2 regions of the Leifsonia naganoensis genome follow, and region 1 is predicted to be linked to the other one. Evidence: predicted binding sites of a transcription regulator. Region 1 holds the regulator's gene; the other holds the start of a gene.
The links. The regulator HrcA, encoded in region 1, represses chaperone genes, less so after heat shock. The targets are predictions, from matches to a motif close to TTNGCACTCGNNNNNNNCGAGTGCNAA.

Region 2: a site for HrcA is predicted at 4,103-4,129, ahead of groL (chaperonin GroEL). Genes of this name have one in related genera too.

Annotation. Positions count from the first base shown of each region.
Region 1 covers NZ_JACCHJ010000001.1:3,894,587-3,901,662, forward strand. Annotated here, with positions in the region: gene HNR14_RS18750 (16S rRNA (uracil(1498)-N(3))-methyltransferase) at 1-297, opposite strand, end outside; gene dnaJ (molecular chaperone DnaJ) at 302-1,420, opposite strand; gene hrcA (heat-inducible transcriptional repressor HrcA) at 1,451-2,470, opposite strand; gene HNR14_RS18765 (DUF4870 domain-containing protein) at 2,633-3,115, shown strand; gene HNR14_RS18770 (DUF4870 domain-containing protein) at 3,240-3,620, shown strand; gene hemW (radical SAM family heme chaperone HemW) at 3,630-4,859, opposite strand; gene HNR14_RS18780 (DUF1990 domain-containing protein) at 4,859-5,506, opposite strand; gene HNR14_RS18785 (dihydrofolate reductase family protein) at 5,626-6,243, shown strand; gene lepA (translation elongation factor 4) at 6,250-7,076, opposite strand, start outside.
Region 2 covers NZ_JACCHJ010000001.1:2,959,990-2,967,065, forward strand. Annotated here, with positions in the region: gene HNR14_RS14315 (dihydrolipoamide acetyltransferase family protein) at 1-436, shown strand, start outside; gene HNR14_RS21200 (hypothetical protein) at 441-572, shown strand; gene HNR14_RS14320 (DMT family transporter) at 624-1,574, shown strand; gene HNR14_RS14325 (nitroreductase family protein) at 1,558-2,109, opposite strand; gene msrB (peptide-methionine (R)-S-oxide reductase MsrB) at 2,106-2,510, opposite strand; gene HNR14_RS14335 (DUF3263 domain-containing protein) at 2,639-2,986, shown strand; gene HNR14_RS14340 (LytR C-terminal domain-containing protein) at 3,009-3,557, shown strand; gene HNR14_RS14345 (cold-shock protein) at 3,742-3,945, shown strand; gene groL (chaperonin GroEL) at 4,173-5,792, shown strand; gene HNR14_RS14355 (hypothetical protein) at 6,007-7,076, shown strand, end outside.

The DNA.
Region 1 (7,076 bases):
CGCCGCCTGGATCGCGAGCTCGTCGCGGTCGCCCTTGGCCAGCGCCTGGACCAGCGTGATGCGCGGGGCGGGCGGCTCCTCCTGCCGGACCGAAGCGACCTCGATCGTGAGCTCAGCGCCCGTCGCGACGACGACGTCGCCCGACGCGACCAGGCCGCGGCCGTTGCCGATCGACACCGTCTGCCCCGGGCGCGTCCGGTTCACGGTCGCCGCGTGCTTGGCCTCGGGGCCGGTCAGGGTCAACCGCGCGCCGACCTCGGCCGCCTCGAGGTCCTCCCGCAGATAGAGCGAGCTCATCGGGTCAGAAGTTCAGGAACCGGTCGCGGAGCTTGGCGAAGAGCCCCTGCTGGAAGCGTGCGAGCGACGGCTCCACCGAGTGGTGCGTCGCCGCGAACTTCTTGATGAGCTCCTTCTCCTTGTGGTCGAGCTTCGTCGGCGTGACCACCTGGATGCCGACCTTCAGATCGCCGCGGCCGCTGCCGCGCAGGTGCGTGATGCCGCGGTCTTTGACCGTCACGATGTCCGCGCTCTGCGTCCCGGCCTTCAGCTCGAGCCGGATGTCGCCGTCGAGCGCCTTCACCGAGGCGGTCGTGCCGAGGATCGCATCCACCATCGACACCTCGAGGGTGCAGAGGAGGTCGTCGCCATCGCGACTGAAGACGTCGTGGTGCTTGACCTTGATCTCGAGGTAGAGGTCGCCGTTCGGGCCGCCCGCGGGGCCGGCCTCGCCGCTGCCCGGCATCTGCAGACGCAGGCCGGTGTCGACGCCGGCGGGGATGTCCACCGGAACGGTGCGACGGGCGCGCACCCGGCCCTGGCCCTGGCAGGTGACGCACGGGGTGGCGATGACGGTGCCGTAGCCGCGGCAGCTGCCGCACGGGCTCGACGTCATCACGTTGCCGAGCAGGGAGCGCACGGAGCGCTGGATGCTGCCGGTGCCGTGGCAGATGTCGCAGGTGACCGGCGCGGTGCCGGGCTGGCAGCAGGAGCCGTTGCAGGTCTCGCAGACGACGGCGGTGTCCACCTCGAGGTCGCGGTGGGTGCCGAAGACGACCTCGTCGAGGTCGATCTCCACGCGCAGCAGGGCGTCCTGCCCGCGCTCGCGCCGGGAGCGGGGGCCGCGGGAGGCTCCCCCTCCTCCCCCGAAGAACGTCTCGAAGATGTCGCCGAAGCCGGCGAAGTCGCCCTGGCCGCCCCCGCCTCCGCCGAAGCCCGTCGGGCCGCCGAGGTCGTACTGCTGGCGCTGCTTCGGGTCGCTGAGCACGTCGTAGGCGTGCGTGACGAGCTTGAACCGCTCCTGGGCCTCGGAGCTGGGGTTCACGTCCGGGTGCAGCTCGCGCGCGAGCCGGCGGTACGCCTTCTTGATCTCGTCGGGGGTGGCGTTGCGCTCAACGCCCAGTACTTCGTAGTGGTCGGCCACGTAAGGCTGTTCCTTCTCGTTTGTCGTGTTCTAGTCGCCGAGGAGGCGAGAGAGGTAGCGGGCGACCGCGCGGACGGCGGCCATGTTGCCCGAGTAATCCATGCGGAGGGGGCCGAGGAGCCCGATGCGGGCCACGTCGGAGCCGGCGGCGCTGTAGCCGCTGGACAGGATCGACGCCTCGCTCAGCCCGAGGACGGCGTTCTCACGGCCGATGCTGACGGCCACGCCGTGCTGGTCGTGCGCCATCTCGTCGAACAGGCGCAGCAGCACCACCTGCTCCTCGATCGCCTCGAGCACCGGGGTGATCGTGCCGGGGAAGTCGGTCTCGGTGCGGACGAGGTTGGCGGCCCCGGCCATGACGAGACGCTCTTGCCGGTTCGCCGCGATCTGGTCGAGCAAGGCGCTCGCGACCGGCGAGACCAGCTCGCGGGTGCGCTCGGTGAGTGCGTCCGGCAGCTGGCGCAGCCGGGCGGTCGCGTCGGGCAGGGAGAGCCCGGCCGCGGCCCCGTTGATCGCGCCGCGGATCTCGGCGATCTCCTGGTCCGTCAGCGCGGCGTTCAACTCGATGACGCGCTGCTCGACGGCGCCTGAGTCCGTGATCAGCACGCTCAGGAGACGGTGCGGCGCGAGCGACACCAGCTCGATGTGCCGGATGCGCGAGCGAGACACCGACGGGTACTGCACGAGCGCGACCTGGTTGGTCAGCTGCGAGAGCAGGCGGACGGTGCGCGCGAGCACGTCATCCAGATCGATCGACTCGCCGAGGAACGCCTCGATCGCCGTGCGCTGCGCCGTGGTGAGCGGCCGCATCTCGGAGAGGTGGTCGACGAACAGCCGGTAGCCCTTGTCGGTCGGCACGCGCCCGGACGAGGTGTGGGGGGCCGCGATCAGCTCCTCCTCCTCGAGGAGGGCCATGTCGTTGCGGATCGTCGCGGCCGAGACGCCGAACGAGTGCCGCTCGACGATGCTCTTCGAGCCCACCGGCTCGCGGGAGGCGACGTAGTCCTGGACGATCACCCGCAGGACTTCGAGACTGCGCTCGGAGACCATGACACCCTCCCGTCGACCGAATTCACTTAGCACTCAGCGTTCTTGAGTGCTAATCATATCGCGCGAACGGCCGACACGAGTTATTGTCCGCGAGCGCGCGCGGCGGTACCTTATGCGCACCGGGTCGACTCCGTCGCATCCGATCACGAAAGGGCAACACGCATGTCCGACCCGAACCAGCCCGTGGACCCGAACAACGGCGTTCCTCCGCAGCAGCCCTACGGCAACGTGCCGCCGCAGCAGCCGTACGGCGCCGCTCCCCAGCAGCCGTACGCCGCTCCCGCCGCCCCGCTCACCGCCGAGCAGGACAAGCAGTGGGCGTCGTTCGCGCACCTCGGCGGCATCCTCTGGATCCTCCCCTCCCTCATCATCTGGCTGGTCTTCAAGGACCGCGGCGAGAAGACGAACGTGGAGGGCAAGGAGGCGCTCAACTGGCAGATCACCTGGATCATCGCGTGGGTGGCCTCCCAGATCATCGGCATCATCATCGGCGGCTTCACCGTCGGCATCGGCTACCTGCTCTTCGGCCTGCTCGTGCCGTGGGCGCTCTACATCGTGAACCTGGTGTTCTCGATCCTCGGCTTCGTCAAGGTCAACGGAGGAGGCTCGTACCGTTACCCGGTGAACTTCCGCTTCATCAAGTAGCGCGCCGCTTCGGGCTGAAAAGCTCTCGGCTTCTTCTCAGACTCGGGCCTCCGGCCCTAGGCTGTGTGGGTAATCGTCCGCCGATCAGCCCGGGACGCTCCCGGGCTCTTTGCAAGGAGACTCCATGTCCGCAACGCCCCCACCGCCGCCTCAGCAGCCGTACGGAGGCGCCTCTCAGCAGTTGAGCCCCTCCGACGAGAAGCTGTGGGCGACGCTCGTCCACGTCGGCGGGATCCTCTTCGGATGGCTCCCGGCGCTCATCGGGTACCTCGTGCTCAAGGAGCGCGGCCCGTTCGTGCGCTCCCACACCGCCACGGCGCTGAACTTCCAGATCACCCTGTTCATCGGCACCGTGGTCGGCTGGATCACGAGCTTCGTCGTCGTCGGGATCTTCATCCTGCTGGCCGTCTGGGTCGTGAACATCGTCTTCAGCATCATCGCCGCGCTCAAGGCGAACCGCGGCGAGTACTACACGTACCCGATCGCCATCAAGTTCGTGAGCTGACGCTCCCGATCACACCTCGGCGAGCAGCCGTCGCACGACGGCGTCCGCCAGAAGCCGTCCTCGCAGGGTCAGCGTCACCGACCCGGCGAGGGCGGCTTTTCCGTCGATGAGGCCGTCGGCGATGAGCCCCGCGATCTCGCGGCGGCCCTCCGCCGACAGCTCGGCGGTGCGGATGCCCTCGCGGATGCGCGTGAGCAGCAGCACCCGCTCCACCCGCCGCGTCTCGGCGTCGAGCGTCTCCCGGCCGGCGGCGGGCGACTCCCCCGCGAGCACGCGCTGGGCGTAAGCGGCGGGATGCTTGACGTTCCACCACCGCACACCGCCGACGTGGCTGTGCGCGCCCGGACCGATGCCCCACCAGTCGTGGCCGAGCCAGTACGAGAGGTTGTGCCGCGAGCGGTGGTCGCCGTCGCGAGACCAGTTGCTGACCTCGTACCAGTCGTAGCCGGCCGCGGCGAGCCGCGCGTCGGCCAGCTCGTACATGTCGGCCTGGAGGTCCTCGTCGGGCTCCGGGACCTGTCCGCTCTTGATCTGGCGGGCGAGCTTGGTGCCCGCCTCGACGATGAGCGAGTACGCCGAGAGGTGGTCGGGCGCGCAGGCGAGTGCCGTGTCCAGGCTCCGCCCCCAATCGGAGAGCGACTCCCCCGGCGTGCCGTAGATCAGGTCGAGGCTCACCTGGAGGCCGGCCTCCCGCGCCCATTCGACGACGAGCGGGATGCGCTCGGGGTCGTGGGTCCGCTCCAGCGTCGCGAGGACGTGCGGGACAGCGGACTGCATCCCGAACGACACCCGCGTGAATCCGGCGTCGGCGAGGCGGCGCAGGTCGTCCGCATCCACCGAGTCCGGGTTCGCCTCGGTCGTGACCTCGGCCCCCGGTGCGAGTCCCCACGCGTCGCGGACGGCGCCGAGCATCGCTCCGAGATCCGACGGCGGCAGGAGCGTCGGCGTGCCGCCGCCCAGGAACACGGTCGACACGGGTCGCTGCGGCAGTCCGCTCGCCGCCAGTGCGCGGGCGGCGAAGCCGACCTCGGCGACCGCATGGCCCGCGTAGTCGGACTGGCTCACACCGCGGAGCTCGGTGGCCGTGTACGTGTTGAAGTCGCAGTACCCGCAGCGCACCCGGCAGAACGGCACGTGCAGGTAGACCCCGAAGTCGCGGTCCGCCGCGCCGTCGAGCGACGACTCCGGGAGGATGCCGTCGGCGGGCGCGGGGTCGCCGAGTGGGAGCGCGCTCGGCATCAGGCCGACCGTGCGGGGAGGAGCGAGCGCAGGTACTTCGTCGTGAACCGGTTCTGCACCAGCCGGAGCACCGGCGACACGAGCCGGTAGAAGCCGGTCGACGGGCGCGAGAACGACCGCAGGACGAACCACACGGTGCCGTCCTCGTGGCGCTCCACGAAGAACGCCTCCTCGCCGCTCTCCGGGTGGCCGTGCAGGGTGCCGTACGCGAAACCCGCCCGGTCCGGCTCGTCGACGACGTACACGACGCGGATCGGCGCGGAGACCTTAAACGGGCCGAACGGCACCTTGAGCACAGCCGTCATCCCGTTGCGGATGTACGGCGAGCCGTCGTCGGCGAAGACGTCCTCCTCGACGCGGTGCTCGCGCATCCTCTTCGGGGTGCCGTCGACGTCGTACTCGATGCCCTCGTACTGCACGCCCGTGCCCTCGTTCACGTCCGTGACGAGGATGCCGCTGCCGCGCTGCACGCCCCAGGTCATCAGTGCCGTGGCGGCGGTGTCGAAGCGCTCGTCGCCCGAGCCGAGCCGCGTCCGCTTCTGCAGCGGCCGGTAGCCCTTCGGCGGGTAGTAGAGCAGATCCGGGGCCTGCGTTCCGCCGACGGCGCCGTACGTGACGGGCTGGTCGGTGAAAGTGGAGCGGCGCATGGTGTCTATCCTCCGCCAATCCGCGCCCCAGCGCGAACCGGGGCGGATTCCCGGCCGGGTCTGGCGCGGGGCCGCCGGGGCGACGACACTGGGGCCGAACGCGACCGAGGAGGATCGGCATGAGCAGCATCGTGGTGCAGGAGTTCATCACCCTGGACGGCGTCATCCAGGCGCCCGGCGGATCGACGGAGGACGACGAGCGCGGCTTCCCCTACGGCGGATGGCAGATGGACTTCGATCGCGAACGCGGCGGCGGCAACGCGGACGACAACGTGGTCGTGGAGTGGGAGGAGCGCACCGAGGCGCTGCTGCTCGGCCGTCGCACCTACGACATCTGGTCGCAGGCGTGGGGCGTCTGGCCCGAGGACGCTCCCGGTCTGCAGGGCGAGTTCACGCGCCGCTACAACCGCGTGCCGAAGTACGTCGCCTCCCGCACCCTCACCGAGCTGGGCTGGAAGAACTCGCAGCTCCTCGGGGACGACGTGCCCGGCGCGGTCGCCGCCTTGCGGGAGCAGCCCGGCGGCGAGATCCGCGTCTGGGGAAGCGCGAATCTCATCCAGACCCTCGGCGCCCACGGCCTGGTCGACGAGTACCGGCTGATGGTCTACCCGATCGTGCTCGGGACGGGCAAGAAGCTCTTCCCCGACGGGTTCCCGCGCACGACGTTCGACGTCGCCGAGACGCGCACGCTCGCCTCCGGCGTCCAGATCAACGTCTACCGGAAGACGAGCGCGTAGCCTCGACTACTTCGCGTCCTTCTTCTCCGTGTCGCCCGAGAGCGCGGCGATGAACGCCTCCTGGGGGACCTCGACGCGGCCGACCATCTTCATGCGCTTCTTGCCCTCCTTCTGCTTCTCGAGGAGCTTGCGCTTACGCGTGATGTCGCCGCCGTAGCACTTGGCGAGGACGTCCTTGCGCATGGCCCGGATGTTCTCGCGCGCGATGATGCGGGCGCCGATGGCGGCCTGGATCGGCACCTCGAACTGCTGACGCGGGATGAGCTCGCGCAGCCGGCCGGCCATCATCGTGCCGTAGGCGTACGCCTTGTCGCGGTGCACGATGGCGCTGAACGCGTCGACCGCCTCGCCCTGCAGGAGGATGTCGACCTTCACGAGGTCGGCCTCCTGCTCGCCCGCGGGCTCGTAGTCGAGCGACGCGTAGCCGGCCGTGCGGCTCTTGAGGTTGTCGAAAAAGTCGAAGACGATCTCGCCGAGCGGCATGGTGTAGCGGATCTCGACGCGGTCCTCGCCGAGGTACTCCATGCCGAGCAGGGTGCCGCGGCGGCTCTGGCAGAGCTCCATGATGACGCCGACGTAGTCCTTGGGCGCGAGGATGGCCGCCTTGACGATCGGCTCCTCCACCTTGTCGATCTTGCCGCCGGGGAACTCGCTCGGGTTGGTGACCGTGATGGTCTTCTTGTCCTCGGTCGTGACCTCGTAGACCACGCTGGGCGCGGTGGTGATGAGGTCGAGGCCGAACTCGCGCGAGAGGCGCTCGGTGATGATCTCCAGGTGCAGGAGGCCGAGGAAGCCGCACCGGAAGCCGAAGCCCAGCGCGACCGAGGTCTCGG
Region 2 (7,076 bases), 930 kb from region 1:
GGTCGACACCCCGCGCGGCCTGGTCGTGCCCGCCGTGCGCCGTGCCGACCTCCTCTCGGTGCGGCAGCTCGACGGCGAGCTCGATCGCATCGCCCGCGCCGCACGTGACGGCTCCCTCGGCCCGGCCGAGCTCACCGGCTCCACCTTCACGATCAACAACTACGGCAGCCTCGGTGTCGACGGCAGCGCGGCCATCATCAACCATCCCGAGGTCGCCATCCTCGGCGTCGGGCGGATGATCGAGCGCCCGTGGGTCGTCGACGGCGCGATCGTGCCGCGCCGCATCGCGCAGCTCTCGCTGGTGTTCGACCACCGGGTGACCGACGGCGGGGTCGCCGCAGGATTCCTGCGCGACATCGCGGACGCGATCGAGTCGCCCCTCGGCGTGCTGGCCGACGCGCCGCCGCCGGGCGCTCCGGCCCCGGGCATAGGGTGAACGCATGACCGACGAGAAGAAGACCGACACGGGCGACGACTACGACCTCTCCGACGAGAAGCTGGTCGCCCCCGAGGAGAACATCGACTGGCTCCCTCACCCGGAGCCCACCGACGGCGAAGCCCCCGCCCCCTGATCCGCGAGAGCGGAGGCGAGCGCAGACGCCCGCGCGGATAGTGTTGGGGGAGTGACCCCACGTACCTTCCCCCTCTGGCTGGCGCTCCTCATCGCGATGGTCTGCGGTGCGGGCGTCGCCCTCCAGTCCCGCATCAACGGGGAGCTCGGCCGGAAGCTCGACGACGGCTTCACGGCCGCCGCGATCTCGTTCGGCTCGGGTCTCGTCATCCTGCTCGTCGCCCTGGCCATCGCACCGGCCGGCCGCCGGGGGCTGCGTCGCGTCCGTGACGCGCTCCGCGGCGGTGAGCTGCGCTGGTGGTACGTGTGCGGCGGCGCGGCGGGTGCCTTCCTCGTGCTCTCGCAGGGCCTCACCGCGGCCGTCCTCGGCGTCGCGCTCTTCACGGTCTCGGTCGTCGCCGGTCAGACCGTGAGCGGCCTCGTGCTCGACCGCATCGGGCTCGGCCCCGGCGGCCGCCGCCCGCTCACCCCCGCCCGCGTCGCCGGCGCGGTCATCGCGCTCCTCGCGGTCACCTGGGCGGTCTCGGCGCAGTTCGGCGGCAGCGTCCCGGTGTGGATGATGCTCCTCCCGCTCATCGCGGGCCTCGGGATGGGCTGGCAGCAGGCCGTCAACGGTCAGGTGCGCGTCGTCGCCGAGAGCGCGCTCACCGCTACCTTCATCAACTTCCTCGTCGGCACCACGGTGCTCGTCGTCCTGATGCTGGTCCACTGGGCGCTCGCCGGCCTCCCGAAGCCGCTGCCGACGGAGCCGTGGCTCTACCTCGGCGGCGCGATCGGCTGCGTCTTCATCGCGGGTGCCGCGCTGCTCGTGCGGGTGACCGGCGTGCTGCTGCTCGGCCTCGCGACCGTGGCCGGCCAGCTCCTGACGGCGCTGCTGCTCGATCTGCTCGCGCCGACCTCCAGCGCGCCCGTCGCGTTCTCGACGATCGGCGGAACACTGCTCGCCATCGTGGCGGTCGGCGTCGCCAGCGTGCGCTGGGGCGCGCTCAGTCGAGCACGCTGAGGAAGCGCTCCGCGGCCAGCGGCTTGCGGTGCCCCTCCTTGCTCCCCGCGGGGATGCCACCCACGTAGAGCCAGCCGAGCAGCCGCTCGTTCTTCTTCAGGCCGTGCATCTGATGGACGGCCTTCGCACGCGTCTGGTGACCGGTGCGCCAGATGACACCCCAGCCCGCATCGTGCAGCAGCAGGCTCAGGATGTGCGCGACGCCGGACGCGACCGCGTCCTGCTCCCAGCCGGGAACCTTGCTGCTCTTCTTGCGGTCGGCGACGATCGCCAGCAGGAGCGGAGCGCGCAGCGGCTTCGTCGAGATCTTCTCGGCCTCGGAGCCGCGGGCCTTCGCATCCTTCGCGAACGCCCGGCCCAGACGCAGGCGGGCGTCACCGCGCAGCTCGATCACGCGCCAGGGGTGCAGTGCGCTGTGGTCGGCGACGCGGCCCGCCGCGGCGACGAGCGTCAGCAGCTCCTCATGCGTCGGAGCGGCCTCCGTCACCCGGGAGTACGACCGCCGCGCGCCGACGCGGGCGGCGAGGTCGCTCATCCGGCGTCCGGGGTGAAGTTGAGCGAGATCGAGTTCATGCAGTAGCGGTCGCCGGTGGGGGTGCCGAAGCCGTCGGGGAACACGTGGCCGAGGTGCGAGCCGCAGTTGGCGCAGCGGACCTCGGTGCGGACGACCCCGAGGCTGTCGTCCTCGAGCAGCTGCACGGCCTCCGGGCGCACCGACTCGTAGAAGCTCGGCCAGCCGCAGCCGCTGTCGAACTTGGTGCCCGACTTGAACAGCTCCGCGTTGCACGCCGCACAGGTGTAGAGGCCGGCGCGTCCCTCGTCGAGCAGCTCTCCGGTCCACGGCCGCTCGGTGCCGGCTTCGCGCAGCACCGCGTACTGCTCATCGCTGAGCTCCTCGCGCCACTGGTCGTCGGTCTTCTCGACCTGGTAATCCATCGGGGGTGCCTCCATGCGGTTGGGTGGTCTGACTACACCCTAAACGGGCAGGAGGGGCGTCCTGTTCCCTGTTTCAGACGGCGACGTGCCGGGGCCAAACGGCCAACACACAGGACCTCCCGCCTAGGATGAGCGGCGAGCGTTCAACGGAAGGCGGCGGTTCGAGGGAAGGCGGCACGCGCGTGGCCGAGGCTGCAGAGCACCACGGGGCCGAGCCCCAGCGGTCCGGTCTGAGCGAGCGGGACGCCGCGATCCTCGCCTTCGAGCGCCAATGGTGGCGGCACGCCGGCGCCAAGGAGCAGGCCATCCGCGAGGAGTTCGGTCTGTCCGCCGCACGGTACTATCAGCTCCTCGGAGCCCTGATCGACCGCCCGGCTGCTCTGAAGCACGACCCGATGCTCGTCAAGCGGCTGCTCCGGCTCCGCGAGACGCGGCAGGCCGCCCGCCGGACCAGGGCGCTCCCGTCCGACGACTGACCCCCGAGGAAACCACCCCAAGATGGCAGAGAAGTTCCCCCGCGACCGGTTCGACGAGATCCCGGGCGACATCCAGCGCGTCGGCGCGCACCGTGCCCCTCGCCCCCGAGGCCGCGGCTGGATCGCGTTCGGCTGGGCGGCCCTGGCGACCGTCGTGCTCGTGGGCGCCGGGATCTTCGGGCTCTCGCTCGTCAACGGCGCCATCTCCTTCAACGGGTCCACCCCGTCGGGCTCGGCCACGCCCACCCCGACGCCGACTCCCACGCCCACCATCGTCCCCACCGTCGACCCCAGCCTCTCCGTCAACGTGCTCAACGGCACCGCGACCGCCGGGCTCGGCGGCAAGGTCGGCGATGTGCTCACGGCGGCGGGCTGGAAGGTCGGCGCCGTGGCCAACGCCGACATGACGGACCTGACCACGACCGTCGTGTACTACTCCGACCCCGCGAAGGAGGCGGCCGCCCTCGGCGTCGCGCAGTCGCTGCCCGGGGCGACCATCCAGAACACTCAGGACTTCGCAGACACGGGCGCCGACATCACGGTCGTCGTCGGCTCCGACTACACCGGCTGACGTCCCGCGGGACTCCCCGCGCTCGGGGACGACCCCGGATCCCTTTGTTTCCGGCGTGTTTAACTTTCGGCGGATTTGGTAACGGATTCACAAAAAAGCTGGCAATCACCCGTATAGCACGCATTATTATCGGTCCAACGCGCGGCGCTGGACCGCGCTTGCGACACAGCAATGGGAGTAATGCATGGCGAACGGAACCGTGAAGTGGTTCAACGCTGAAAAGGGCTACGGATTCATCACCGTCGATGGTGGGGGGCAGGACGTTTTCGTTCATTACTCCGCAATTGACATGTCCGGGTACAAGGTCCTCGAGGAGGGCCAGCAGGTCGTGTTCGAGGTCGGTTCGGGGAACAAGGGTCCCCAGGCCGAGTCGGTGCGCCTGGCCTAGAACCCAGCGATTCGACGAGAGGAGCGCCGCCCCGACGGGGCGGCGCTCTCCTGTGCGCGGGGCATCGACGCCCCGCGCACGCTCGTCCCGCCGTCACAGCGTGGTGACCCCTCCCTCCCTCGTCTTGCACTCGACCGCAGCGAGTGCCAGAATCGCTTTAGCACTCCATCTGATCGAGTGCTAATAGACCGAATCTTTCGCAGACGTCCGGGAGGGACGAGAAACACATGGCAAAGATCATTGCTTTCAACGAGGACGCGCGTCGCGGCCTCGAGCGCGGCCTGAACATCCTGGCCGACACGGTCAAGGTGACCCTCGGCCCGCGTGGTCGCAACGTCGTCCTCGAGAAGAAGTGGGGCGCCCCCACCATCACGAACGACGGCGTCTCCATCGCGAAGGAGATCGAGCTCGACGACCCGTACGAGAAGATCGGTGCGGAGCTCGTCAAGGAGGTCGCCAAGAAGACCGACGACGTCGCCGGTGACGGAACCACCACCGCGACCGTCCTCGCCCAGGCGCTCGTCAAGGAGGGCCTCCGCAACGTGGCCGCCGGCGCCGACCCCATCACGCTGAAGCGCGGCATCGAGAAGGCCGTCAAGGCCGTCACCGAGGAGCTCATCGCCAGCGCCAAGGAGGTCGAGACCAAGGAGGAGATCGCCGCCACCGCGTCCATCTCCGCCGGTGACAGCACAATCGGCGACATCATCGCCGAGGCGATCGACAAGGTCGGCAAGGAGGGCGTCGTCACCGTCGAGGAGTCGAACACCTTCGGCACCGAGCTCGAGCTGACCGAGGGCATGCGCTTCGACAAGGGCTACCTGTCGCAGTACTTCGTCACCGACCAGGACCGCCAGGAGGCGGTCTTCGAGGACCCGTACATCCTCATCGCCAACCAGAAGATCTCCTCGATCAAGGACCTGCTCCCGATCGTCGACAAGGTCATCCAGGCCAACAAGCAGCTCCTCATCATCGCTGAGGACGTCGACGGCGAGGCTCTCGCGACCCTGATCGTCAACAAGATCCGCGGCATCTTCAAGTCCGTCGCCGTCAAGGCTCCGGGCTTCGGCGACCGCCGCAAGGCCATGCTGCAGGACATCGCGATCCTCACCGGCGGCCAGGTCATCTCCGAGGAGGTCGGCCTCAAGCTCGAGAACGTCACCCTCGACCTGCTCGGTCAGGCCCGCAAGGTAGTCATCACCAAGGACGAGACCACCATCGTCGAGGGTGCGGGCGACCCGGAGCAGATCGCCGGCCGTGTGGCCCAGATCCGCAACGAGATCGACGCCACCGACAGCGACTACGACCGCGAGAAGCTCCAGGAGCGCCTCGCGAAGCTCGCCGGCGGCGTGGCCGTCATCAAGGCGGGCGCGGCCACCGAGGTCGAGCTCAAGGAGCGCAAGCACCGCATCGAGGACGCCGTCCGCAACGCGAAGGCCGCCGTCGAGGAGGGCATCGTCGCCGGTGGTGGCGTGGCCCTCATCCAGGCCGGCAAGCTCGCGTTCGAGAAGCTGGAGCTCGTCGGTGACGAGGCCACCGGTGCGAACATCGTCAAGGTCGCCATCGAGGCGCCCCTGAAGCAGATCGCGATCAACGCGGGCCTCGAGGCCGGCGTCGTCGTCGAGAAGGTCCGCAACCTCCCGGTCGGCCACGGCCTGAACGCCGCGACCGGCGAGTACGTCGACATGCTCGCTTCGGGCATCAACGACCCGGTGAAGGTGACCCGCTCGGCGCTGCAGAACGCCGCGTCGATCGCCGGCCTCTTCCTCACCACCGAGGCCGTCGTCGCCGACAAGCCCGAGAAGAACCCGGCTCCGGTCGGCGACCCGACCGGCGGCATGGACTTCTGAGTCCCACCGCGTCGAGTTTTCTCACGCACTGACGCAGAGGGCGTCTCCCTTCGGGGAGGCGCCCTCTCGTCGTTTCGATACGGCACCGTTATGCGCGCCGTGGCTGCACGGCCCCTGCCGATGGATAGTCTTCTCGACGGGGGTTGCGGCGTATGCCGCATCGGGAATGCGCTCGCATCGGGGGTCGCAGCGAGCGCACGATCGGGGAGGAATCATGCGTTCGTCACGTTGGGCGATCATCGCCACCGCCGCTGCGCTGCTCGCGCTGACCGGGTGCACGCCCGCGGCTGAGGGCGGCCCGACATCGACGGGCGGACCGCGGCCGACCGCATCGTCGACGCCGGTAGCGGTGACGACGCCGGCTCCCGCGTGCGCCGACCTCGCCGATCCCGAACAGATCATCGCGCTCGTGGGAGGCTCGGGCGCGCCTCAGAAGATCGAGCACCTGCAGTCCGGGGGGATCGGCTGGGACGCGTCGTGGAGCACTCGGACGGCGAATGGTGCCGTCTGCGGCTGGGGCGAACGGCAGGCCGACATGGTGTTCGACGCGCCGATCGCGAGCACCGTCGTGCTGCAGATCGCGCCGGGTCTCGAGAGCGCGTGGAACTCGCTTGCGCAGGAGCAGCAGCCGAGCGTGGGCAGCCCGTACGACGGTGGAGTGTCCCTGGGCGGTCGCTGCGTCAGTGGGGGCCTCTGCATGACCGATGTGCTCGTAGACGGCGCGTGGCTCCACGTGCAGGCGGAGGGGGACGGGGAGCTCGCCGAGTCGGCGTTCCACGACTTCGTCCAAGGCGTCGTCACACGCTATCGCGCACTCCCCGCTCCGACGGTGCGTCAGCCGCATCCGCGCTCGTGCGACGCTCCTGAGCTTCGGGCGGCCGTGAAGAGCGTCTTCGGCGAGGAGGGTGTGCTCGCCCCCGCCCACGCGCAATTCACGCTCGACGCCGGGCTCTTCCGCGCCGGCTACCTCACCACCTGTCGTTTCGACGCGGCGGACGGTGACAGGGGGTGGGAGACCTGGGTCACCATCCTCGACGACGCGCCGTCGAGCCTTGTCGCGGCCTATCGTGCAGGGGTCGAACATCCGCAGAGCCGGCCCGTCGACGTCTCCGCGCTCGGCGGCGACGCCTCAGGCCTCTTCGAGCCCAGTGAGGACTCCGAGCGCACGATCGTCGACGTCGCGGACGGCGGCCGCTGGCTCGACATCGTGACCTACAACACCGATGACACCGCCACGACGGTGGCCCTGGCCCAGGCGCTCCTCGCGAGCAGCTGGGTGAAGTA